Regions from separate parts of the Serratia ficaria genome, predicted to be linked through region 1. Evidence: predicted binding sites of a transcription regulator. Region 1 holds the regulator's gene; each other region holds the start of a gene.
The links. The regulator LexA, encoded in region 1, represses DNA repair genes until DNA is damaged. The targets are predictions, from matches to a motif close to TNCTGTATGTACATACAGNA.
Positions count from the first base shown of each region.

Region 2: a site for LexA is predicted at 5,354-5,373, ahead of CKW09_RS10880 (metal-dependent hydrolase). Genes of this name have one in related genera too.
Region 3: a site for LexA is predicted at 4,078-4,097, ahead of mutH (DNA mismatch repair endonuclease MutH). Genes of this name have one in related genera too.

Region 1 is NZ_LT906479.1:4,733,739-4,741,675, forward strand. It holds gene dinF (MATE family efflux transporter DinF) at 73-1,419, opposite strand; gene lexA (transcriptional repressor LexA) at 1,573-2,181, opposite strand; gene CKW09_RS22150 (diacylglycerol kinase) at 2,282-2,650, opposite strand; gene plsB (glycerol-3-phosphate 1-O-acyltransferase PlsB) at 2,800-5,265, shown strand; gene ubiA (4-hydroxybenzoate octaprenyltransferase) at 5,326-6,198, opposite strand; gene ubiC (chorismate lyase) at 6,216-6,731, opposite strand; gene CKW09_RS24630 (nucleoside hydrolase) at 6,941-7,111, shown strand; gene malM (maltose operon protein MalM) at 7,167-7,937, opposite strand, start outside.
Region 2 is NZ_LT906479.1:2,292,989-2,300,925, forward strand. It holds gene kdgR (DNA-binding transcriptional regulator KdgR) at 1-273, shown strand, start outside; gene phnR (phosphonate utilization transcriptional regulator PhnR) at 361-1,080, opposite strand; gene phnW (2-aminoethylphosphonate--pyruvate transaminase) at 1,224-2,327, shown strand; gene phnX (phosphonoacetaldehyde hydrolase) at 2,336-3,145, shown strand; gene CKW09_RS10875 (L-cystine transporter) at 3,209-4,600, opposite strand; gene CKW09_RS10880 (metal-dependent hydrolase) at 4,783-5,331, opposite strand; gene kduD (2-dehydro-3-deoxy-D-gluconate 5-dehydrogenase KduD) at 5,546-6,307, opposite strand; gene kduI (5-dehydro-4-deoxy-D-glucuronate isomerase) at 6,368-7,204, opposite strand; gene hxpB (hexitol phosphatase HxpB) at 7,446-7,937, opposite strand, start outside.
Region 3 is NZ_LT906479.1:4,178,580-4,186,516, forward strand. It holds gene lgt (prolipoprotein diacylglyceryl transferase) at 1-481, opposite strand, end outside; gene ptsP (phosphoenolpyruvate--protein phosphotransferase) at 647-2,893, opposite strand; gene rppH (RNA pyrophosphohydrolase) at 2,906-3,433, opposite strand; gene mutH (DNA mismatch repair endonuclease MutH) at 4,130-4,816, shown strand; gene CKW09_RS19720 (TerC family protein) at 4,911-5,627, shown strand; gene CKW09_RS19725 (YgdI/YgdR family lipoprotein) at 5,787-6,005, shown strand; gene CKW09_RS19730 (NADP(H)-dependent aldo-keto reductase) at 6,213-7,253, shown strand; gene lplT (lysophospholipid transporter LplT) at 7,287-7,937, opposite strand, start outside.

The DNA.
Region 1 (7,937 bases):
CAACGAAAACATGTAACTAAATATGAATTAAAACATAAATAAAATTAATGATTTTGCGTCATTCAGCATCGACTATGTCGCTGAAAACCAGCTGCCGCGCACCCGGTGGCGATGCCAGATCCAACCCAGAGAGAGGCCGCGCAGCGAGAGAAAGACCGCCAGTGCCAGCCACAGCCCATGGTTGCCCAGCAGCGGCACGCTGAACAAGGTGAGCCCATAACCTGCCGCCGCCACCGCCATGCTGTTGCGCATTTCCGCGCCGCGGGTGGCGCCGATAAACATGCCGTCCAGCAGGTAGCACCATACGCCGACCAACGGCAGCGCCACCTGCCACGGCAGATAGTGATTGGCCAACGCGCGCAGCTCCGGCAGCGAGGTCAGCGCCGCCACGATCTGCTGGCCGGCAACGGCGTAAGCCGCGCCAAAGGCCAGGGCCACCAGGCAGGCCTGACGGCAGGCGGCGCGCCATATCCTCCTCAGCTGGCGGTCGTCGCGGGCGCCGTAGGCGTGGCCCGAATGCGCCTCCACCGCGTAAGCGAAACCGTCCAGCGCATAGGCGGTAAAGGTGAGCAGGTTCATCAGCACCGCATTCACCGCCACCACTTCGCTGCCAAGGCGCGCGCCAAAAATGGTCAGAGAGGCGAAGCACAGCTGCAGCAACAGCGAGCGCAGCATAATGTCGCGGTTTAGCGCCAGCAGGCGCCGCAGGTTACCGCGCCAGGCCTGCTGCAGCATCGGCGGTGAAATGCCGCGCAGCCGCATCACGCGCCACGACAGCCATAGCCCGAGCAGCAGCGTGGCGTATTCGGCGATGGCGGTCGCCGTCGCCGCCCCCTGCACGTTCCAGCCCAGCCCCATCACCAGCCAGATATCCAGCACGATGTTCAGCAGGTTGCCGACGATCAACAGGATCACCGGCGCGCGCACGTACTGCACGCCGAGCAGCCAGCCGAGGATCACCATATTGGCCAGCGCCGCCGGGGCGCTCAGCCAACGGATCTCAAGAAACAGCCGCGCCTGCCGCAGTACCTCGGCGTCGCCGCCGACGATCCCCAGCGCCGCATCAATCAGCGGCTGGCGCAACAGCACAATGGCCAGCCCGGCCAGCACCGCCAACAGCAGCGGCTGCATAAAGGCGCGCGCCAGCGCCTGCGGGTTCTGCGCCCCCAGCGCCTGTGCGGCCAAGCCGGTGGTGCTCATGCGCAGGAACAGCAACAGCATAAACAGGAAGCTGGTGGCCATGGCGCCGATCGCCACGCCGCCGAGATAGGTCGGGCTATCGAGATGGCCGATCACCGCGGTATCCACCAGCCCGAGCAGCGGCACGGTAATATTGGAAAAAATCATCGGCAGGGCGAGACGCCACAGGGCTTTATCGGTGTCGCTGGTGAAGGCGGAAAAGGCGGAGATCAGGCGCATGGTGAAATGTTCCCGTGGATACCCTTCATCTTACCAAGCTGCAGGCGTGTCGGCTGCGCATTGAAAGCGATTGGGCACGATATTGAATCAGAAATGACATCGCCCCAAAGCAGGGGCGATTTAAATCGGGGGACGACCGTTCGGGCGCGGCGGTTAAATCCAGTCGCCGTTGCGGATCACGCCGACCGCCAGGCCTTCGATGGTGAAATTCTGCTGACGCAGATCGACCACGATCGGTTGGAATTCGCTGTTTTCCGGCAGCAGTTCAACCACGTTGCCGTGTTTTTTCAGGCGTTTGACCGTGACTTCGTCCTCAATGCGCGCCACCACCACCTGGCCGTTGCGCACGTCCTGAGTCTTGTGCACCGCCAGCAGATCGCCGTCCAGAATGCCGATGTCGCGCATCGACATGCCGTTGACCCGCAGCAGGAAATCCGCGTTCGGTTTGAACAGCGAAGGATCCACCTTGTAGTGGCCTTCGATATGCTGTTGCGCCAGCAGCGGCTCGCCGGCGGCCACCCGGCCGATCAGCGGCAGGCCTTCTTCATCTTCCATCAGCAGGCGGATGCCGCGTGACGCGCCGGAGACGATCTCGATCACCCCTTTGCGCGCCAGCGCCTTCAGGTGTTCTTCGGCGGCATTTGGCGAGCGGAACCCCAGACGCATAGCGATCTCGGCACGCGTCGGCGGCATGCCCGTCTGCGAAATATGATCGCGAATCAGATCATAGACCTCTTGCTGTCTGGTAGTTAGTGCTTTCATTCCGCCCCCTGTTTGTTTATACAGTCTTGCTGTGAGTATATACAGGTAAGCGCGGATTGGGAACCGAAGAATGAATAAAAATCAGGGATTAGCGCCCCGCTCAAAGGAAGTGTTGCCACAGCACCGAGCCCCAGACGAACAGCGCCAGCAGGATCGCCAGCGACACCGCCGCCGACCCCATGTCCTTCGCCCGGCCGGAGAGCTCATGATGCTCGCTGCCGATGCGGTCGACCACCGCCTCGATCGCGCTGTTCAGGATCTCGACGATCATCACCAGCGCCACCGATCCGATCAACAAAATGCGCGCTATCGCACCCACATCCAGCCAGATCGCCAGTATGATGGCCAGCAGGGTCGCCACCAGCTCCTGGCGGAACGCCGCCTCGTGCTGCCAGGCGGCGGAAAGTCCTTTATAAGAGTAGCCGGCGGCTTTAATAATACGGGTCAGGCCGGTTGCTTGGTTCGCCATGTTTTCGGTGCCTTTCTCAGAGGTAAGTCATAATAAAAAGAGTCTAGATCAGCCAGCGTTATCGGCTCTCGGTTTTCCAACACCACAGATCTGCTACCCGGTTTCTGGTATGCTTGCGGCGCATTGCTAACAAGAGGCTTCACGTTGTTATGTCAGGTTGGCGTAAAATTTATTATAAATTATTGAATTTACCACTCAAATTGTTGGTAAGAAGTAAGGTTATCCCTTCAGATCCGGTCACGGAATTAGGGTTGGATCCCTCACGGCCGATTTTGTATGTTTTGCCTTATAATTCCAAGGCGGATTTGCTGACGCTGCGCACTCAGTGCCTGGCGCAGGATCTGCCCGACCCCCTCAACCCGCTGGAAATTGACGGCACGGTGCTGCCGAGCCACGTGTTCATTCACGACGGCCCGCGCGTGTTCCGCTACTACACGCCGAAGGAAGAGTCGGTAAAGCTGTTCCACGACTACCTGGACCTGCACCGCAACAATCCGGATCTCGACATCCAGATGCTGCCGGTCTCGGTGATGTTTGGCCGCTCGCCGGGCCGCGAAGGGCAAGGCACGCCGCATCTGCGCCTGCTGAACGGCGTGCAGAAATTCTTCGCCGTGCTGTGGCTCGGCCGCGACAGCTTCGTGCGCTTCTCCAATACCGTCTCGCTGCGCCGCATGGCCTCCGAACACGGCACGGATAAAATCATCGCGCAGAAGCTGGCGCGCGTGGCGCGCATGCACTTCTCGCGCCAGCGCCTGGCCGCGGTCGGCCCAAGCCTGCCGGCGCGTCAGGATCTGTTCAACAAGCTGCTGGCGTCCAAGGCGATCGAAAAAGCGGTCGAGGACGAGGCGCGCAGCAAGAAGATTTCCCACGAAAAAGCCCAGCAGAACGCCATCGCGCTGATGGAAGAGATCGCCGCCGACTTCTCCTACGAGACCGTGCGCCTCTCCGACCGCGTGCTGAGCTGGACCTGGAACCGGCTGTATCAGGGCATCAACGTCACCAACGCCGAACGCGTGCGCCAGCTGGCGCAGGACGGCCACGAAATCGTCTACGTGCCCTGCCACCGCAGCCACATGGACTACCTGCTGCTGTCCTACGTGCTGTATCACCAGGGCCTGGTGCCGCCGCACATCGCGGCCGGCATCAACCTCAACTTCTGGCCGGCCGGGCCGATCTTCCGCCGCCTGGGCGCGTTCTTCATTCGCCGCACCTTCAAGGGCAACAAGCTGTACTCCACGGTATTCCGCGAGTACCTCGGCGAACTGTTCACCCGCGGCTACTCGGTGGAATACTTCGTCGAAGGCGGCCGCTCGCGCACCGGGCGCCTGCTGGAACCGAAGACCGGCACCCTGTCGATGACCATCCAGGCGATGCTGCGCGGCGGCACCCGTCCCATCACCCTGGTGCCTATCTACATCGGCTACGAGCACGTGATGGAAGTGGGCACCTACGCCAAAGAGCTGCGCGGCGCCACCAAGGAAAAAGAGAGCCTGCTGCAGATGCTGCGCGGCCTGCGCAAGCTGCGCAACCTGGGCCAGGGCTACGTCAACTTCGGCGATCCGCTGCCGCTGACCGCCTATCTGAACCAGCACGTGCCGCAGTGGCGCGAATCGATCGACCCGATCGAAGCCCAGCGCCCAAGCTGGCTGACGCCGACGGTCAACGATCTGGCGGCCAAAATCATGGTGCGCATCAACAACGCCGCCGCGGCCAACGCCATGAATCTGTGCTCCACCGCGCTGCTGGCCTCGCGCCAGCGTTCGCTGACCCGCGAGCAGCTGCTCGAACAGCTCGAGTGCTACCTGCAACTGATGCGCAACGTGCCTTACGCGCACGACGTCACGGTGCCGACCCAGACGCCGGATGAGCTGCTGGATCACGCGTTGAACATGAACAAGTTCGAGGTGGAGAAGGACAACATCGGCGATATCATCATCCTGCCGCGCGAGCAGGCGGTGCTGATGACCTATTACCGCAACAATATCCATCACCTGCTGGTGCTGCCTTCCCTGATCGCCACCATCGTGATGCACCACCGCAAGGTGTCGCGCGCCGAGCTGCTGCGGCAGATCGGTCTGATTTACCCGATGCTGAAAGCCGAGCTGTTCCTGCATAACGACAAGGAACAGCTGGAACAGGTGCTGCAGCCGCTGATCGGCGAAATGATCCGCCAACAGCTGATCTGCGGCAAAGGCGAGGATCTGGTGCTGAACCCGGCGCGCATCCGTCCGCTGCAGCTGCTGGCCGCCGGCGTGCGCGAAACCCTGCAACGCTACGCCATCACCATGTCGATCCTCAGCACCAACCCGAGCATCAACCGCGGCGCGCTGGAGAAAGAGAGCCGCATCATGGCGCAGCGCCTGTCGGTGCTGCACGGCATCAACGCGCCGGAGTTCTTCGACAAGGCGGTGTTCTCCACCCTGGTGGCGACGCTGCGTGAAGAGGGCTACATCAACGACATCGGCGATGCCATCCGCGAGCACACCCTCGAGGTGTACAGCATGCTGAGCGATCTGATCACCCCGGAGATCAAGCTGACCATCGAGAGCGTCAGCATGCCGGCGGAAACCAATGCGCTGCCAGAGGCGACCGCAGAGGAAGAGAAAGAAGGCTGATCCGCGCGAACCGGAAATGCAAAAGGCACCCTCGGGTGCCTTTTTTATTGCTCGCGGCGCTTAAGCCGGCAAATAACTCAGCGCGATGCCGATAAACACCACCAGCCCGACGTAGTTATTGTGCAGAAACGCCCTGAAGCAGGCTTCGCGCTCGCGGGTGGCGACCTGCTTTTGCTGATGGATGAACAGCGCGCCCGCCAGCAGCAGCGACCAGTAAAACGCCCCGCCCAGCTGCGCCAGATACCCGACCCACAGCAGCAGCAGCAGGGTGGCGAACTGCAGCAACCCGACGATCAGCTTGTCGTAGCGGCCAAACAGGATGGCGGTGGATTTGACGCCGATTTTCAGGTCGTCATCGCGGTCCACCATCGCATACAGCGTGTCGTAAGCCACCGTCCAGCAAATGTTGGCCAGCAGCAGCAGCCAGCAGCTCAGCGGCAGCGCTTCGCTGACCGCGGCGTAGGCCATGGGAATGCCCCAGCCGAAGGCGGCGCCCAGCACGAACTGCGGCAGGTTGGTCACCCGCTTCATAAACGGATAAACCCACGCCAGCGCCAGCGCCGCCAGCGACAGCCAGATGGCCATGGCATTCAGCGTCAGCACCAGACCAAACGAGATCAGCACCAGCACCACGAACAGCACCTTGGCCTCTTTCTCGCTCACCCGGCCGCTCGGCATCGGCCGCCCGGCGGTGCGCTTCACGTGGCCGTCGACCGCGCGGTCGGCGTAGTCGTTCACCACGCAGCCGGCGGCGCGCATCAGGAACACGCCGAGCACGAACACCAGCAGGATCGACAGCGGCGGCACGCCCTGCCCGGCCAGCCACAGCGCCCACAGCGTCGGCCACAGCAGCAGCAGGCTGCCGATCGGCTTATCGATGCGCATCAGATGGCTGTAAGCCCGCCATTTGCTTTGAGTCACGCTTCCCTCCAAGGTCTTTCCTCTCCTCTTTAAGCGGGATCCGCCGCATACAGCGGTGAAGCCGGTAAAAACAGCTCGGTCAGCAGCAGCGGTTTGCCCGCCAGCCGCAGACGAGAACGCCGCGCCCACAGCGCATCCTGCCGGCCGATGTGAATGTAATCGCGGGTCAGTTCGCCGCTGCTGAACAGATAACGCCCCAGCGGCAGCGTGCCCAGGTCCACCAGCGCCAGGTCGGGGCCGGTCAGGGTTTCCTGCGGGATCACCGTGCGCCCCAGCAGCCAGGGCCGGTTATCGCCCAGCAGCACGATTTCGCGCAGCCAGTAACGCGGGCTTGCGGGCAGATGCTCCGCCTCTTCCCCCAGCTCGTCACGGCTCACGAAGCATTCGCGCTGCGGTTCAACGTGCACCCGCGCGCAATGACGTTCAAAACGACGGGTCATGGAGCCTAATTCCATCAGCCAGTCGCTCACGGCGGCGGGCGGCGGCGAATGCCGATCGGATAACCACTCAAGCGGCGGCAGGATCGAGTCCCTATTGCCAGACATTGCTCTACTCCACGCCTGAGGCCGCACGCTGCGTGCCGCGCCAGACGATACAAACCGTTAACAGGCCTCCATTGTAACGCAGAAATGCAAAAGCGGCAGGCTGATTCGTGGGGTCAGAATAGGTTGAACCGCGATAAAAAATGCCCGGGCTGTCATCTTTTTTGCCCGCGGTTTTCTCTACCTTCGGGAGCCGTTACGGCGGTGATTCCGTGATCCTCGGCAAAGTTTCGCCTTCGCTGCCGGTGCCGCAGCTGGTCACTGGCGGGGAATATTATGTGGATGTGGCGCTGGAGGGGGCGATGACGCGCGGCATGCCGGAGCGGCGGGTGGATAACGCCCGCCTGCTGACGCCGAGCGGCGAAACCCTGGCCCGCGGATGAAAAAAGGTGCGCCGAAGCGCACCAGTCATAGAGCCAGCATCGGCAGCGTCGGGTACTACCCCTTGCCTTTAACGCTGCTGATAAAGGTTTTACGCGCTGTGGTGGAACCCAGTTTCTCGGCCTCATTCATCAGCTTCAGCGCTTTATCGATATCCCCCGCCTTCACCGCCTGTTTGATGCCGTTATTGAAATAGCTTTCCGTGTCGTTGAGCATCGGCTCCGCCGGTTTGGCCGGCGCGGGCGCCGGAGCCGCAGCCGCCGTTGCGACAGGCGCGGTTGACCCCACCACCACCGGCGTCGCGGTCGGCGCCGGTTGCAGCATGCCGATCATCACGTTGCCGCTGCCCTGCTCGGCGGTCACTTTCAGCCTGAGCGTGCCGCCGGTGCCGTGGCTGGCGACCGGGTCCGGGATATCCGGCACCGCGTTGCCTACGCCGGCGGCATAGGCCTTGGCCGGGTTGGTCAGCTGGGTGGTTTTGGCCAAATCCTGGCGGGTGGTGTACACCAACAGGTAAATCTGCTTTTGCCCCAGCGCCGGGGTCAGCTTCAGCGTGCCCTCCAGCCGATCGGAAGACATCGCGCCCGGCGGCTGATACGGGAAGTAGCTGCTCGGGTAATAGGCCGCCGGCCGCAGGTGTTCATCCAGCACCAGTACGCTCGGCGCATAAATCGAATTATTCTTGCTGATGCTGCTCAGCGTGACTTCCAGCGATCCGCGATCGGCCGGCAGCGTATAGGCGGCGATGGCCCCCTGAATGTCGCCCTGGTTGATCTGCGGGCTGACGTTATCGAGTTTCACCTCCTGCGTGACCGGCGGCTGCAGCGG
Region 2 (7,937 bases), 2.4 Mb from region 1:
GCGCATACCCTGGGCAGCGCCGCCGAACTGTTGCCGGTGCTGGAACAGGTGCGCGCGCAGGGCTTTGGCGAGGATGTGGAAGAGCAGGAGGAAGGGCTGCGCTGCATCGCGGTGCCGGTGTTCGACCGCTTTGGCGTGGTGACCGCCGGGCTGAGCATCTCGTTCCCGACGCTGCGTTTCTCCGAAGACGCCAAGGCCGATTACGTGAAGCGGCTGCATACCGCCGCGCGCAACATTTCCGAGCAGCAGGGTTACCACGACTACCCGTTCTGACCGGCAGAGCCGTTCAAGATACCGCCGACGCCCCGTAACCCACGGCGCGTCGGTTTTTTTTGCCCCGGCCAATGGCGCGCGCAAGCGCTACAGCGTATCGACCTCGATGCGCAGGCTGTCGTGGCGCCAGTATTCGATATCGAAGTCGAGAATGCGGCCGTGCTGGTCGTAGTTCAGCCGGCGCAGCAGCAGTGCCGGCAGCCCGACCATGGCTCCCAGCGCGCGGGCGGCGCCGTAAGGCAAGGCGGTCGGATAGAACGACAGGTGCATACTGCTGTAGATCAGACCGTAGTGCTGCTGATAGATCTCGGTCAGGCTGCCGTTGAGATCCCGGCCGAGCAGTTCCGGTACCCGCTGCGGCAGGCAGTGGTTTTCGCAATAGCAGATGGCGCGCTCATCGGCGTAACGCACCCGACGCAGCAGGTAGATGTGATCGAATGGCTCTAGCGCCAGCGGCGGCATCACCTCGGGCGGCACCCTGGTTCGCTCGGCGGACAACAGCGCGGTGCGCGGCGTGCGCCCCTGTTCCTGGCACAGCCTGTGGAAGTTGGTGTTCTGGGTGGGATCCAGCCATAGCCGCGCCGGCGTGACAAACCAGCCGCGGCGATCGGCGCGATAAATGACGCCGGTGGCCTCCAGCTGCGCCAGGCTCTCGCGGATGGTGACGCGGGTGGTGGAGAAGAGGGCGCACAGTTCGCGCTCCGAAGGCAGCTTGTCGCCGGCCTGCAGTGCGCCGCGGCTGATGCGCGCCTGGAGCTGATCCTTGATCTGCAGGTAGTGGGGCATCTCGCCCTGATGTTGTTTCATTTCATCTCGCTATGGCATTCCGGCACGCGCCTATTATACATCCGCTGATGAATTTTTTGTTTCACCGCGCTTTGCCGTTTGACCCGGGGGCGAATTTACCGCCACAATCATCGCCATCTGGTATAGACCAATTGGTGAAAAACATGTCCGATCGTAACTACCTGCTGTTAACTCCCGGTCCGCTGACCACCTCCGACGGGGTGAAACAGGCGATGCTGTTCGACAGCTGCACCTGGGATGAAGACTATAACCTCGGCGTGGTGCAGAGCATTCGCCGGCAGCTGGTGGCGCTGGCGACGCAATCCGCCGGTTACACCGCGGTGCTGCTGCAGGGCAGCGGCAGCTTCGCGGTGGAGGGCGTGTTGGGCACGGTCATCGGCCCGCAGGACAAGCTGCTGATCGTCAATAACGGCGCCTACGGCGCGCGCATGGCCGAAATGGCGCGGCTGATGGATATCGGGCATCGGGTCTTTGACTGCGGCGAGGTGAACGAACCCGACGTCGCGGCGCTGGAGGCGGTGCTGAAAAGCGACGCGCGCATCAGCCATATCGCCATGGTGCACTGTGAGACCACCACCGGCATGCTTAACCCGCTGCAGAAGGTGGCCGGGCTGGCGGCGCGCAACGGCAAAACCTTTATCGTCGACGCCATGAGCAGCTTTGGCGGCATCCCGCTGGACGTGGACGCGCTCGGCATCGACTTCCTGATCAGCTCCGCCAACAAATGCATTCAAGGCGTGCCGGGCTTCGCCTTCGTCATCGCGCGCCGCCGCGAGCTGGAGAAGTGCGCCGGTCGCTCGCGCTCGCTGTCGCTGGACCTGTATGCGCAGTGGCGCTGCATGGAGGACCATGGCGGCAAATGGCGTTTCACCTCGCCGACCCACACGGTGCTGGCCTTTGCGCAGGCGCTGCGCGAGCTGGAGCAGGAGGGCGGCGTCGCGGCGCGCCACCGGCGTTATCAGGCCAATCAGCGGCGGCTGGTGGCGGGCATGCGCGGCCTGGGCTTTGCCCCTCTGCTGGATGATGCGCTGCATTCGCCGATCATCACCGCGTTTCATTCCCCGCAGGCGCCAACCTACCGCTTCGCCGAGTTCTATCGGCGGCTGAAGCAGCAGGGGTTCGTGATTTACCCCGGCAAGGTGTCGCAAAGCGACTGCTTCCGCATCGGCAACATCGGCGAGATTTACCTGCAGGATATCGAACGTTTGCTGGCCGCGGTCGGGCAGGCGATGTACTGGGAGCGGTAAGGATGAGCATGAACAAGATTAACGCAGTGGTTCTCGACTGGGCCGGCACTACGGTGGATTTCGGCTCCTTCGCGCCGACGCAGATTTTTGTCGAGGCGTTCAAACAGACCTTCGATATCGACATCAGCCTGGCGGAAGCGCGCATTCCGATGGGGCTGGGGAAGTGGCAGCACATTGAGGCGCTGGGCAAGCTGGCGGCGGTGGATGAACGCTGGCGGCGACGGCTGGGGCGTTCGATGAGCCGGCAGGACATCGACGCGCTGTATCAGGCCTTTATGCCGCTGCAGCAAGCCAAAGTGGCCGATTTCGCCGATCCGATCGACGGCGTGCCGCAGGTGATTGCCGGGCTGCGCGAACAGGGCGTCAAGATCGGTTCCTGTTCCGGCTACCCGCGGGCGGTGATGGAGGTGCTGGCGCCGGCGGCGGCGGCGCGCGGCTACGCGCCGGATTATTGGGTGGCGACCGACGATCTGGCCGCCGGCGGCCGCCCTGGCCCCTGGATGGCGCTGCAAAACATGATAGCCCTGGGCGTCGATGCGGTGGCGCACTGCGTGAAGGTGGACGATGCGCTGCCCGGCATCGCCGAGGGGCTGAACGCCGGCATGTGGAGCGTTGGCCTGGCGGTGTCCGGCAACGAATTTGGCGCCAGCCTGCGGGAGTACCGGCGGATGGCGGCGGCGGAGGTGGAACGGCGGCGTGCGGCGGCGGCGGACAAACTGTACGCGGCGGGTGCGCACTACGTGATCGATACGCTGGTGCAGCTGCCGGGGGTGATCGCCGATATCAACCGGCGGTTGGCGGCGGGCGAGCGGCCATAGCGTTATTTGCAGGCAATAAAAAACCGGGGATGGCCCCGGTTTTTTATTTCGGCAGACGCGGGCTTAGCGGTGCGCCAGTTCCACTTCGTCTTCGCTGTCCATAATGGCTTTGTCGGTCTGCTTCATCAGCTGGCTGGTGATGGTGCCGGCAGCCATGGAGCCGTTGACGTTCAGCGCGGTGCGGCCCATGTCGATCAGCGGTTCGACCGAAATCAGCAGGGCGACCAGCGTGACCGGCAGGCCCATCGCCGGCAGCACGATCAGCGCGGCGAAGGTGGCGCCGCCGCCAACGCCGGCCACGCCGGCGGAGCTGATGGTGACGATGCCGACCAGGGTGGCGATCCACACCGGATCCAGCGGGTTGATGCCGACGGTCGGCGCAACCATCACCGCCAGCATCGCCGGGTACAGGCCCGCGCAACCGTTTTGGCCGATAGTGGCGCCGAACGAAGCCGAGAAGCTGGCGATGGATTCCGGCACGCCCAGACGGCGAGTCTGCGCCTCAACGTTCAGCGGAATGCTGGCGGCGCTGGAGCGGCTGGTGAAGGCGAAGGTGATGACCGGCCATACCTTGCGGAAGAACTTCATCGGGTTGACGCCGGTAAAGGCCAGCAGCGCGGCGTGTACCGCAAACATGATCGCCAGACCGAGGTAGGACGCGATCACGAAGCTGCCGAGCTTGACGATGTCGTGGATGTTGGAGCCGGCGACCACTTTGGTCATCAGCGCCAGCACGCCGTACGGGGTCAGCTTCATCACCAGGCGAACCAGCTTCATTACCCAGGCCTGCAGGGTATCGATAGCCACCAGCACGCGCTCGCCTTTCGGCTTGTCGTCTTTCAGCAGCTGCAGCGAGGCCACGCCGAGGAAGGTGGCGAAGATCACTACGCTGATGATCGAGGTCGGGCTGGCGCCGGTCAGGTCGGCGAACGGGTTTTTGGGAATAAAGGACAGCACCATCTGCGGTACGGTCAGGTCGGCCAGTTTGCCCACGTAGTTGCTCTGGATCGCCGACAGACGCGCGCTTTCCTGCGCGCCCTGCACCAGGCCTTCGGCGGTCAGGCCGAACAGGTTGGTCACCAGCACGCCGACCAGCGCTGAAATCAGCGTGGTGAACAGCAGGGTACCGATGGTCAGGAAGCTGATTTTGCCCAACGACGACGCGTTATGCAGCTTGGCGACCGCGCTCAGGATCGAGGCGAACACCAAAGGCATCACGATCATTTGCAGCAGTTGCACATAGCCGTTGCCGACGATGTTGAACCAGCTGATGGACTCTTTCAGTACCGGGTTGTCGGAGCCGTATACCAGCTGCAGCGCCAGACCGAACACCACGCCGATCGCCAGACCGACCAATACTTTTTTCGCCAGGCTCCATTGCTTGTGGCGAGTTTGCGCCAACAGCAAAAGGAGGGCGACAAAGACCACCACGTTAATTACGAGCGGAAGATTCATCCCCAATGTCTCCAATAATCTTTTCTTATATAAAAATGGCTACGCACCAGCCTGTAGCGATGCCAATATCCTAACAGTTTGGTGAATGGCCTACTTATATCCAAATGGAATTTGATATAGCTTTTTGTTTATATTTGTTTAATTAATATTCTTTCTGATGATTAATTAGTCGGCGATCGCGATCACAGTTTGATATTTTTTATCTGCTCGAAATACGATTGCACCGGGATGGTGCATCCGCCTTGCCAATAGATGGCGAAGGCGACCAGGCAAAGGCACAGGGCGCGCTCCAGCTGATTGCCTTTTTGCGAATTCAGCAGCGGCAGGCGAAAACGCCAGCGGCAGGGCCACAGCAGCGGCACGCCGGCGGGGGTGAGCATATCGGCCAGCAGGTGGCTGAAATAACCGATGATCATGGCGTGCAACACGTCGGGTGGGATGGGCCAGCTGCGCGGCACGTCCAGTTGGAACAGCGCCATGCCGCCGGCGATCGCCAGCAGGCTGTGGGTGAAGCCGCGGTGGCCGAAGGCGCGGGCGATGGGAATGGCTATCCAGCGCAGGCGCTGGCCCAGCACCGATTTGGGGTGATCGATATCGGGCAGCAGCGAAGTCAGCAGCGCGGCCGGGATGATGTGCCACCAGTCGCCGGTGGCCAGTTCCGGGGTGACCTCGGCCTTCTTGGCGAAGATCGCGCAAGCGACAGAGAATATAAGGTGTCCTTCCGCGGTCATGCTGTTGCTATTCCGGCTGGTAAACTGTTAATTTATCCAGTATATGGGAAAATTCCCAGTAGTGGAAGCAGTTACCCTGTAACCAATTGTTTATTTTCCCCGGATTTACAACAGGTTGTTACTCCGTTGACTAACGCGTGGCCGTTTTTGGCGTCGCGCAAATAAAAAAGCCCTGCATGCAGGGCTCGAAGCGGCGTCGCCAGACGGCGTATTTTCAGCGTGCCAGCCAGCCGCCGTCGACCGCCAGCGTGTAGCCGTTGACATAGTCCGAGGCCGCCGACGCCAAAAACACCGCCGGCCCCCCCATATCCTGCGGCAGACCCCAGCGCCCGGCGGGAATGCGCTCGAGGATCTCCTGATTGCGTTCTTCATCGGCGCGCAGCTGCTGCGTGTTGTTGGTGGCCATATAGCCCGGCGCTATGGCGTTGACGTTGATGCCGTGCTGCGCCCATTCGTTGGCCAGCAGGCGCGTCACGCCCATCACCGCGCTCTTGGAGGCGGTATAAGAGGGCACGCGGATGCCGCCCTGGTAGGACAGCATCGAGGCGATATTAATGATCTTGCCGCCGCCGCCCTGGCGGATAAACTGCCGCGCCACCGCCTGCGCCATAAAGAACAGCGTCTTGATATTCAGGTTCATCACATCGTCCCAGTCCTTTTCGCTGAAATCGATGGCGTTTTCGCGGCGAATAATGCCGGCGTTGTTCACCAGAATATCGATGCGGCCGAATTCGGCCACCGCCTGCTCGATCAGCGGCGGGATCACCGCGATGCTGCTCAGATCGGCATTCAGGCTGAGGAAACGGCGGCCTAGCGCGCGCACCTGCTCTCGGGTCTGCTGCGGGTTGCTGCGGTTGACGCCGATAATGTCGCAGCCGGCCTGCGCCAGGCCCACCGCCATGCCCTGGCCGAGCCCGGTATCGCAGCCGGTCACCAGCGCCACTTTGCCGCTTAAGTCGAAGGAATCAAGGATCATAGCCATGCTCTCTCACCGCACGGCAAGGCGCCGTGCGGCCGGTTATCGGGGAAAAGGAGATCAGCGCAGTTCGCTGACGGCGAGGTGGTCCATGTCGCCAAATACCTGGTTTTCGCCCACCATGCCCCAGATAAAGGTGTATCGCTTGGTGCCGACGCCGGCGTGGATCGACCAGCTCGGCGAGATCACCGCCTGCTCGTTGTGCACCAGCAGATGCCGGGTTTCCTGCGGCTGGCCCATCATGTGGAATACCGCGGTTTCGTCGTCCATATCGAAGTAGAAATAGACCTCCATGCGGCGTTCATGGGTGTGGCACGGCATGGTGTTCCACAGGTTGCCCTCCGCCAGCTTGGTCAGGCCCATGGTGAGCTGGCAGGTCGGCAGCACGTCCGGCACGATAAACTTGTTGATGGTGCGGCGATTGCTGGTGGCGTCATCGCCCAGCGTCTGCGGCGAAGCCTCGGCCAGGGTGATTTTTTTGTTGGGGTAGTGAGTGTGGGCCGGTGCGCTGTTGTAATAGAACTTGGCCGGCCTGGCCGGATCCAGGCTGCTGAATTCGACCTCTTTGGCGCCCTGGCCGACATACAGCGCCTCTTCCGGGCCGATTTCGTAGCTTTCGCCGTCGACGACAATCTTGCCGGCGCCGCCGATGTTGATCGCGCCCAGTTCGCGCCGCTCCAGAAAATAGCTGACGCCCAGCTGTTTGCCCACTTCACCGCCGATGCTGACCGCTTTGCCGATCGGCATGATGCCGCCGACGATGATGCGGTCGATATGGCTGTAGGTCATGGTGTAGGTATCGGCTTCGAATATTTTTTCAATCAGAAACTCACGGCGCAGGCCGGCGGTGTCGAGTTGTTTGGCGTGATCGCTGTGAATGCTTTGACGGACGTCCATCGCAATGCCTCTCAGAGTGAAGGTGTGTAGGGAAAGCAACCGGGCAACCGGCGGCGCTGCGTGGCAGTGACAACGGCCTCCCGCCGCCCGGCGCTTTCCTGTTGCCTTCAGCATAGAGGCCTCGGCATGCTAATTCAATAAAAATGAAATAATGTTTTATTTATTTTTTGACGTAAGTCTTTTTTCTGAAAATGAAGGGGCGAGCAGGGAGAGGGAGGCGGCGCCGGCCGGCGCCGCGGGATCAGGCGAAGTACTCGGGGGTCAACTGCTCCAGGCTGTCCAGCCGGTGGTCCGCCAGCGCCCAGCGCGGGTCCTGCCGGTATTCGGCGGCCGGAATGACGATGGAGCGCATGCGCGCCGCCTTGGTGGCGATCATGCCGTTGAACGAGTCCTCCAGCGTGACGCAGCGCAGCGGATCGCTGCCCAGGCGTTCGGCGGCGATCAGGTACACTTCCGGATGCGGCTTGCTGTAGGGCAGATATTCGGCGGACACCAGCTGATCGAAGTAGCCTGCCAAATCAAACATCTTCAACACCTGCTGCTGCATATGCAGCGGCGAGGCGGAGGCCAGGCCGATATTCAGACCCTGGCTGCGGCACAGCTCCAGCGCCTGGCGCACGCCGGGCAGCAGCGGACGCGTTTCATGCACCAGCTCGATGGCACGCTCGATGATGCGCGCGGAAACCTGTTCCAGCGACGGGCCTTGCCACGGCATCGCCTGGTACCACATCTT
Region 3 (7,937 bases), 560 kb from region 1:
GGGTGTCGGTGGTTACGCGGCCCCAGAGTTCGCCGTTGATAAAGTTGCCGAGGCGGCCGGCGCCGAGGCCAAACGGGATCAACGGGGCAATAAAATCAGAGACCTGGAAGAAGGTGCGCTTGGTGCGACGGGCAAACCAGAACATCACCAGGATCACGCCCATCAGGCCGCCGTGGAACGACATGCCGCCATCCCACACTTTGAACAGGTACAGCGGGTTATCCAGGAACAGCGGCAGGTTGTAGAACAGCACGTAACCTACGCGGCCGCCGATGAACACCCCCAGGAAACCGGCGTACAGCAGGTTCTCCACCTCATCCCTGGTCCAGCCGCTGCCCGGCTTGTTGGCGCGACGCACCGCCAGCCACATGGCAAAAACGAAGCCGACCAGGTACATCAGACCATACCAGTGCAGGGAAACCGGGCCGACAGAGAAAATGACCGGATCAAATTTAGGAAACGCCAGATAGCTATTGCTCATCTATCACCACAACATGTCTGTTATTCTTCCCCATCCGGGGGCGGCAGGTGCCAAGCGGCGACGAGGTTACGCCGCGCTGAGGTTGCGCATCATAACATAGGCTTAACGGCGTCCGGGGTGGCGGGCAGGGAAAAGTTCTGTAAAAAAATCGGTCCGCCGCCGCGTTTATCTGCCGCCGCGGATCAACCCGCCCATGCCGCGCCGCTCCATAAACGCCGCCACCAGGTGGCGCACTTCCGTGGTCATCTGGGCGCTAAGCACCCTCTGCGCCAGCACTTCGGCGTCGGATAACTCAATGTGCCGCAGCAGGTATTTGATGCGCGCCACGCTGCGGCCGTTCATGCTCAGATTGCGGTAGCCCATGCCCACCAGCAGCAGCGCCCCCATGGGATCGCCCGCCAGTTCGCCGCACAGGCTGACCTGCAGCCCGGCCGCCTTGCCCTGCTCGACGATCAGTTTAAGCACCTGCAGCATGGCCGGATGCAGGCTGTCGTACAGCGACGCCACCCGGGTGTTGTTGCGATCCACCGCCAGCAAATATTGGGTCAGATCGTTGGTGCCGACCGAGATGAAATCAACGCGTCCGGCCAGATACGGGATCAGGAAAATCATCGACGGCACTTCGAGCATCGCGCCGATCTTCGGTTTCGGGATCGCATAGCCCAGCACCTCTTCCACCTCCCGACCGGCGCGATCGATCAGGCGCCTGGCCTCGTCGATCTCTTCGAGGCTGGTGATCATCGGCAGCAAGATGCCCAGGTTGCCGGTGCCGGCATTGGCGCGCAGCATGGCGCGCACCTGGATCAGGAAAATTTCCGGCTGGTCCAGCGTGATGCGAATGCCGCGCCAGCCGAGGCAAGGGTTTTCCTCGCTGATCGGCATGTAGGGCAGCTGTTTGTCGGCGCCGATGTCCAGCGTGCGCAGGGTGACCGGCTTGGTTGGGTAGAGCTGCAGCATGCCCTGATATTGCCCAACCTGCTCCTCTTCCGAGGGGAAACCGCTCTGCAGCATGAAGGGGATTTCGGTGCGGTACAGGCCGACGCCATCCACCCGGCCGCCCAGCAGCTGCTCGTGTTCCGGGCTGAGGCCGGCGTTCAGCATCACCTGTATGCGCTCGCCGCTTTTCAGCTGCGCCGGCTGCTCAACGTCGTCTTCCGCCAGCTTGCTCAGCTCCAGCTCTTCGCTGATCAGCCGCTGGTACTCCTGCACCAGCACCGGTTCCGGGTCGACCAGCAGTTCGCCACGGTAACCGTCGACAATCAGCAGCCGCTGGCTGAGCAGCGAAGGCTGGATATCGGCGCCCATCACCGTCGGCACGCCCATCGCCCGCACCAAAATAGCCGCGTGCGAGTTGGCCGCGCCGTCGCGCACCACTACGCCGACCAGGCGATCCTGCGGCACCTCGGCCAGCAGGGTGGCGGTCAGTTCGTCGGCCACCAGCACGAAGCGCGCCGGCCATTGGGTGGCGCCCTGGGTGGTGTCATCGAGGTGGAACAGCAGGCGTTGGCCGAGCGCGCGCAGGTCGCTGGCGCGCTCGCGCATGTAGGTGTCCTGCAGGCTGGCGAACTGTTCGGCGAAGGCTTCTATCACCTGCTTTACCGCCCATTCGGCCACCGAACCGCTGTCGATTTCGGCGAACAGCTCGCGCTTGAGGCGGGCGTCGTTCAACAGGTGGGAATAGAGATCGAAGATCGCCGCGCTCTCTTTTTGCGAGCTGGCGGCAAAACGCTTGCTGAAGCGGCGGAACTCCGCGCCGGCCTCTTCCAGCGCCTGGGTCAGGCGTTCGCGCTCGCTGGCGGTGTCCAGCGTCGAGGCGCGGTACACCTGATCGAGCGAAGGCTGGCTGCTGTCTTGCCAGCCTTCCGCCACCGCCACGCCGGGCGACGCCGCCAGCGCGCGAATGCGCGTCTGCCGATACTGACCGAAAATGGCGTTGAGCTGCGACTGCGAGAGGATCCCGGCCATCTGCGTGGCCAGGGTCACCATGAAGGATTCTTCGCTTTCATCGAACTGGCGCAGCTCACGCTGCTGCACCACCAGCACGCCCAGCAGTTGGCGACGGTGGATGATCGGCACGCCGAGGAAGGATCGGAAGCGATCCTCCTTCACCTGAGGAACGTATTTAAAGCTGGGGTGGCTTTGCGCATCCGCCAGGTTAATCGGCTCCGCCCGCCGCCCGACCAGGCCCACGACGCCTTCGTCGAAGGCCAGCGCGATGGTGCGCCCACGCGGTTTTTTCAACCCGCGTGTCGCCATCAGGTAATAACAGCGGCGGTCGTTGTCTGCCAGATAAATGGAACAGACTTCCGTATCCATCGCCAGGCAGGTTTCGTTGACCAAAAGATCCAGCGCATCCGTCAGACTGGCCGCCGCGGCCACCTTCTCAACAATTTCTCGCAAGCGCGTGAGCATAGTCTGCTTAACTTAACCTCTCTTTCGGCGGTAAGCGGGGGCCTGCCGCTGCGTTGCCTGCTCCTGCATGGGCATCACGGTCACGGCGAATTCTTTCATCACCCGGCGATAGACGTCACGCTTGAACGACACCACCTGGCGCACCGGATACCAAAAGCTGACCCAGCGCCAGCCGTCGAACTCCGGCGTGCTGCTGCGCTGCATGTTGATATCGGCGTCGTTGCACATTAACTGCAACAAAAACCATTTCTGCTTCTGGCCGATACATACCGGCTTTGTGTCCCAACGCACCAAACGTTTTGGCAATTTATAGCGCAACCAGTTGCGGGTTGAGGCCAGGATACGCACATCCTTCTTGCTCAGCCCCACTTCTTCGAACAGCTCACGGTACATCGCCTGTTCCGCGGTTTCGCCAGGGTTAATCCCACCTTGGGGAAACTGCCAGGAGTGCTGACCGTAACGGCGGGCCCACAGGACCTGCCCCTGACGATTACAGATTACGATACCAACATTCGGGCGGTAGCCATCATCATCGATCACCGGACTACCTCGATAAGCTTAAATTCGCATAGATGTCCTGATTGTTTCACACAAGCTACAGGCGGTAAACCACTGCTTTGCAGCGTCGTGGGCCGGATAACATTGGGATAACTCACAGATAATGGCAAAGTTATAAACATACCCCCGCTTTTTCGGCCGGTTTTATTCACTTTTTCTGTGGATAGGTGTGTGAAGAACTCGAGGGATAAGCCGGTAAAACTCTCGGACCGCAAGAAAACCGGCAAAAACCAATTTTGTATTATTACTTTAAATACAATAAATTAAATAACAAAAACCAGTTATGAACAGGGTAAAAATGTGATCTGTGCACGGTCGGGATCCTGTGCTGGCGAAAGATCCACCAACGTCGTTTTTATCCACAGATTATCCGGGTAAGTTACGCACAAAACGGACAAATTCGTAAAAAACCGCCCGCGTCAAGGCTGTAAATCGAACCAGTGATCGCTAAAAATTTGGGTTATCCCATAAATCTGTGGATAAATAGGTGTAAGATCCTGTTTATTGTCGGTGGCTTCAGGTGCACAAGCGCCGGCAGGAATTTCCCTCTTGCCGGGAGGAGGAAAAAAAGTCATGAAAAATCATGCTACTATTATTCTTTTCCCCAGGCAGATGCGGCCGCTATCGGCTGTGCGTAAATGCAGTACGTTTTTCAACCAAATCTGACAGGCATGATTTATGGCGTTTTTATCCCCATTGCCCCCTCCGCCGGAAAACGAACGACAGCTGTTCGAGCGCGCGCAGGCGCTGGCCGGTTTCAGCCTGGGCGAGCTGGCCGCACGCGCGCAGCTGCCGATCCCCAAAGACCTGAAGCGCGATAAAGGCTGGGTCGGCATGCTGCTGGAGCAATATCTCGGCGCCATGGCGGGCAGCAAGCCCGAACAGGATTTCCCGGAGCTGGGCATTGAGTTGAAAACCATCCCGATCGACGCCGCCGGCAAACCGCTGGAAACCACCTTCGTCTGCGTCGCGCCGCTGAGCGGCAACAGCGGCGTCACCTGGGCCAGCAGCCATGTGCGCCACAAGCTGGCGCGGGTGCTGTGGATCCCGGTTGAGGGCGAACGGCACATCCCGCTGGCGCAGCGGCGCATCGGCTCGCCGCTGCTGTGGAGCCCGAACGCCGCAGAGGAAGAGATGCTGCGGCGCGACTGGGAGGAGCTGATGGATCTGATCGTGCTCGGCCACGTCGAACGCATCACCGCCCGCCACGGCGAGGTGCTGCAGCTGCGGCCCAAGGCGGCCAACAGCAAGGCGCTGACCGAGGCCATCGGCGAACAGGGGCAGCCGATCATGACGCTGCCGCGCGGTTTCTACCTGAAAAAGAGTTTTACCGGCGCTCTGTTGGCAAGACATTTCTTAATCTAAAGCACTTTGTTTAGTTCGCGTTTAGGTAACCCTGTCAGTGCCACGATAAACGCGTATAATTCACGCTTTGCATTTTATTAAGGTGTGCTGGGCAATGTTCGAATGGATTATGGATCCCAATGCCTGGTTAGCGTTAGGTACGCTGACCATTCTTGAGATCGTACTGGGTATTGATAACATTATTTTCCTGTCGCTGGTGGTGGCCAAGCTGCCTAAAGCGCAGCAGAACAAGGCGCGCCGCATAGGCCTGGCCGCCGCCATGCTGATGCGGCTGGCGCTGCTGGCCTCCATCGCCTGGGTGATCCGCCTGACCCATCCGCTGTTCACCGTGATGGACCACAGCATCTCCGCTCGCGATCTGATCCTGCTGCTGGGCGGCTTGTTCCTGATTTGGAAAGCCAGCAAGGAGATCCACGAAACCATCGAAGGATCGGAAGAAGAACACCATACCAAGGTGCACAGCTTCTTCGGCGCCATCGTGCAGATCATGCTGCTGGACATCATCTTCAGCCTGGATTCGGTGATTACCGCCGTCGGCCTGTCCGATCACCTGTTCATCATGATGGCCGCGGTGGTGATCGCCGTCGGCGTGATGATGTTCGCCGCCCGGCCGATCGGCGAGTTCGTCAACCGTCACCCGTCGGTGAAAATGCTGGCGCTGGCGTTCTTGATTCTGGTGGGCTTCACCCTGATGCTGGAAAGTTTCCAGGTGCATGTGCCAAAAGGCTATATCTACTTCGCCATGTTCTTCTCGATGTCGGTCGAAGCGCTCAACCTGATGCGCGGCAAAAAGAGCAGCGTCTCCGAATAATGCTCCGGCGGGAGCCGCGTTCTGCGGTTCCCGTTACCCTTCTTTGTTCACATTTGTCACGTTTAATGACCAAGATAAAGACTTATCTGAGGCATCGGCTATCGATAGTTTGCTAATCTTGAAAGAACGTTCTTTTCTGCATAACTGAGGATCCGCAGGATGAAAAAGTGGGTAATGGCAGTTTCTGCACTGGTAATGGCCGCCGGGCTGGCGGGTTGCTCCAGTGATTACGTGATGGCGACCAAAGACGGCAACATGATCCTGACCCAGGGCAAACCTGAGATCGACCAGGATACCGGTCTGATCAGCTACAAGGATGAAAAAGGCAACTCGCGCCAAATCAATGGCGATCAGGTTTCGCAGGTTATCGAACGCTGATCCGCCCAGCCGGCTATCGCACATCCCCGGCGCGATAGCCTCAGCCCCTCCTCCGCACGGAATCCACTTCCCCCATCTTCGCGGCTTGGTTATAGTCGGAAAAGGCGATATCAACGCCTGACGGGTTATCTGCCGTAACCTGATACCTGGCTCCTGTTTCACCGGGCTCCGCGGCCCGTAAGCGCTAACAAGAAAGGAAGGCCGTTAATGCAATACCACCGTATTCCCCACAGTTCTTTAGAAGTGAGCGTGCTGGGACTGGGCACCATGACCTTTGGCGAGCAAAATACTGAAGCCGATGCCCACGCACAGCTGGACTATGCATTAGCCGCAGGCATCAACCTGATAGACACCGCCGAGCTGTACCCAGTGCCGCCCCGCCCGGAAACCCAGGGGCTGACCGAGCAATATATCGGCAGCTGGATCAAGGCGCGCGGCAGCCGCGAGAAAATCGTGCTGGCGAGCAAAGTCTCCGGGCCGGTGCGCGGCAACGACAGCAGCATCCGCCCACAGCAGGCGCTGGATCGCAAAAATATCCGCGCCGCGCTGGACGCCAGCCTGAAACGCCTGAACACCGATTACCTCGATCTCTACCAGCTGCACTGGCCGCAGCGCGCCACCAACTGCTTCGGCAAGCTCAACTATCAGTACACCGACGAAATGGCCACGGTAACGCTGCTGGAAACGCTGGAAGCGCTGACCGAGCAGGTGCGCGCCGGTAAAATCCGCTATATCGGGGTATCCAACGAAACGCCATGGGGCGTGATGCGCTATCTGCAATTGGCCGAGAAACACGAGCTGCCGCGCATCGTGTCGATCCAGAACCCGTACAGCCTGCTGAACCGCAGCTTTGAGATTGGCCTGGCGGAAATCAGCCAGCACGAAGGCGTGGAGCTGCTGGCCTATTCCAGCCTGGCGTTCGGCACCCTGAGCGGCAAATACCTCAACGGCGCCAAGCCGGCCGGCGCGCGCAATACGCTGTTCACCCGCTTCAACCGCTACTCCGGGCAGCAAACCCAGCTGGCGATTGCCGAATACGTGGCGTTAGCCAGGAAACAGGGGTTGGATCCTTCGCAGATGGCGTTGGCCTTTGTGCGCCAGCAGCCGTTCGTCGCCAGCACCCTGTTGGGCGCCACCACGCTGGAGCAGTTGAAAACCAACATCGACAGCTTCGATGTGGTGTTGGATGAAGAGGTGCTGCAGGCGCTCGAAGAAATTCACAGCCGTTATACCATTCCGGCGCCTTGATAGCCTGAGGGCGCAGCCTGGCTGCGCCCCGTTTCACCGCCGCTGCGACCACCACAACGCGCTAATCGCCAGCGCAAACACCACGCCAAACCCTACGCCGACGCCCACCACCGGCACGCCCAGCTTCACCACCAAAGAATACAGGCCGAGCATCAGCAACATGGCGGCGTTTTCACCCAGGTTTTGCACTGCGATCGCATTGCCGGCGCCGACCGAATGTTTGCCCCGCTCCTGCAGCAACGCATTGAGCGGCACGACGAAGAAGCCCCCCAGCATGCCGATAAGCGCCAGCAAGACGTAGGCATTGAGCATGGTCGTTTGCAGCGCAAACACCGCGACCGCGACGCCGATCAGCATGCCGGCCGGCATACAGCGTTTCACCGTTTTAAGCGTGACGAAGCGCGCGGCGGCCCCCGCGCCCACCACGATGCCGACGGCCACCATGGCGTTCAGCAGCGTCGGCGTGGCGTTATCGGCGATGCCGAGCGCCACCGGCACCCACAGCACCAGCAGAAAACGCAGCGTCACGCCGGCCCCCCAAAACAGGCTGGTGCCAATCAATGAGAAACGCGTCTGTCCATCGCGCCACAGCATAACGCAGGCAGCAAAGAAGCTGTGCGTCATGGCCTGAGGACGCCACGAAGCGCCAGGACGCGCCGCCGCCAAACGCGGAATATACAGGTT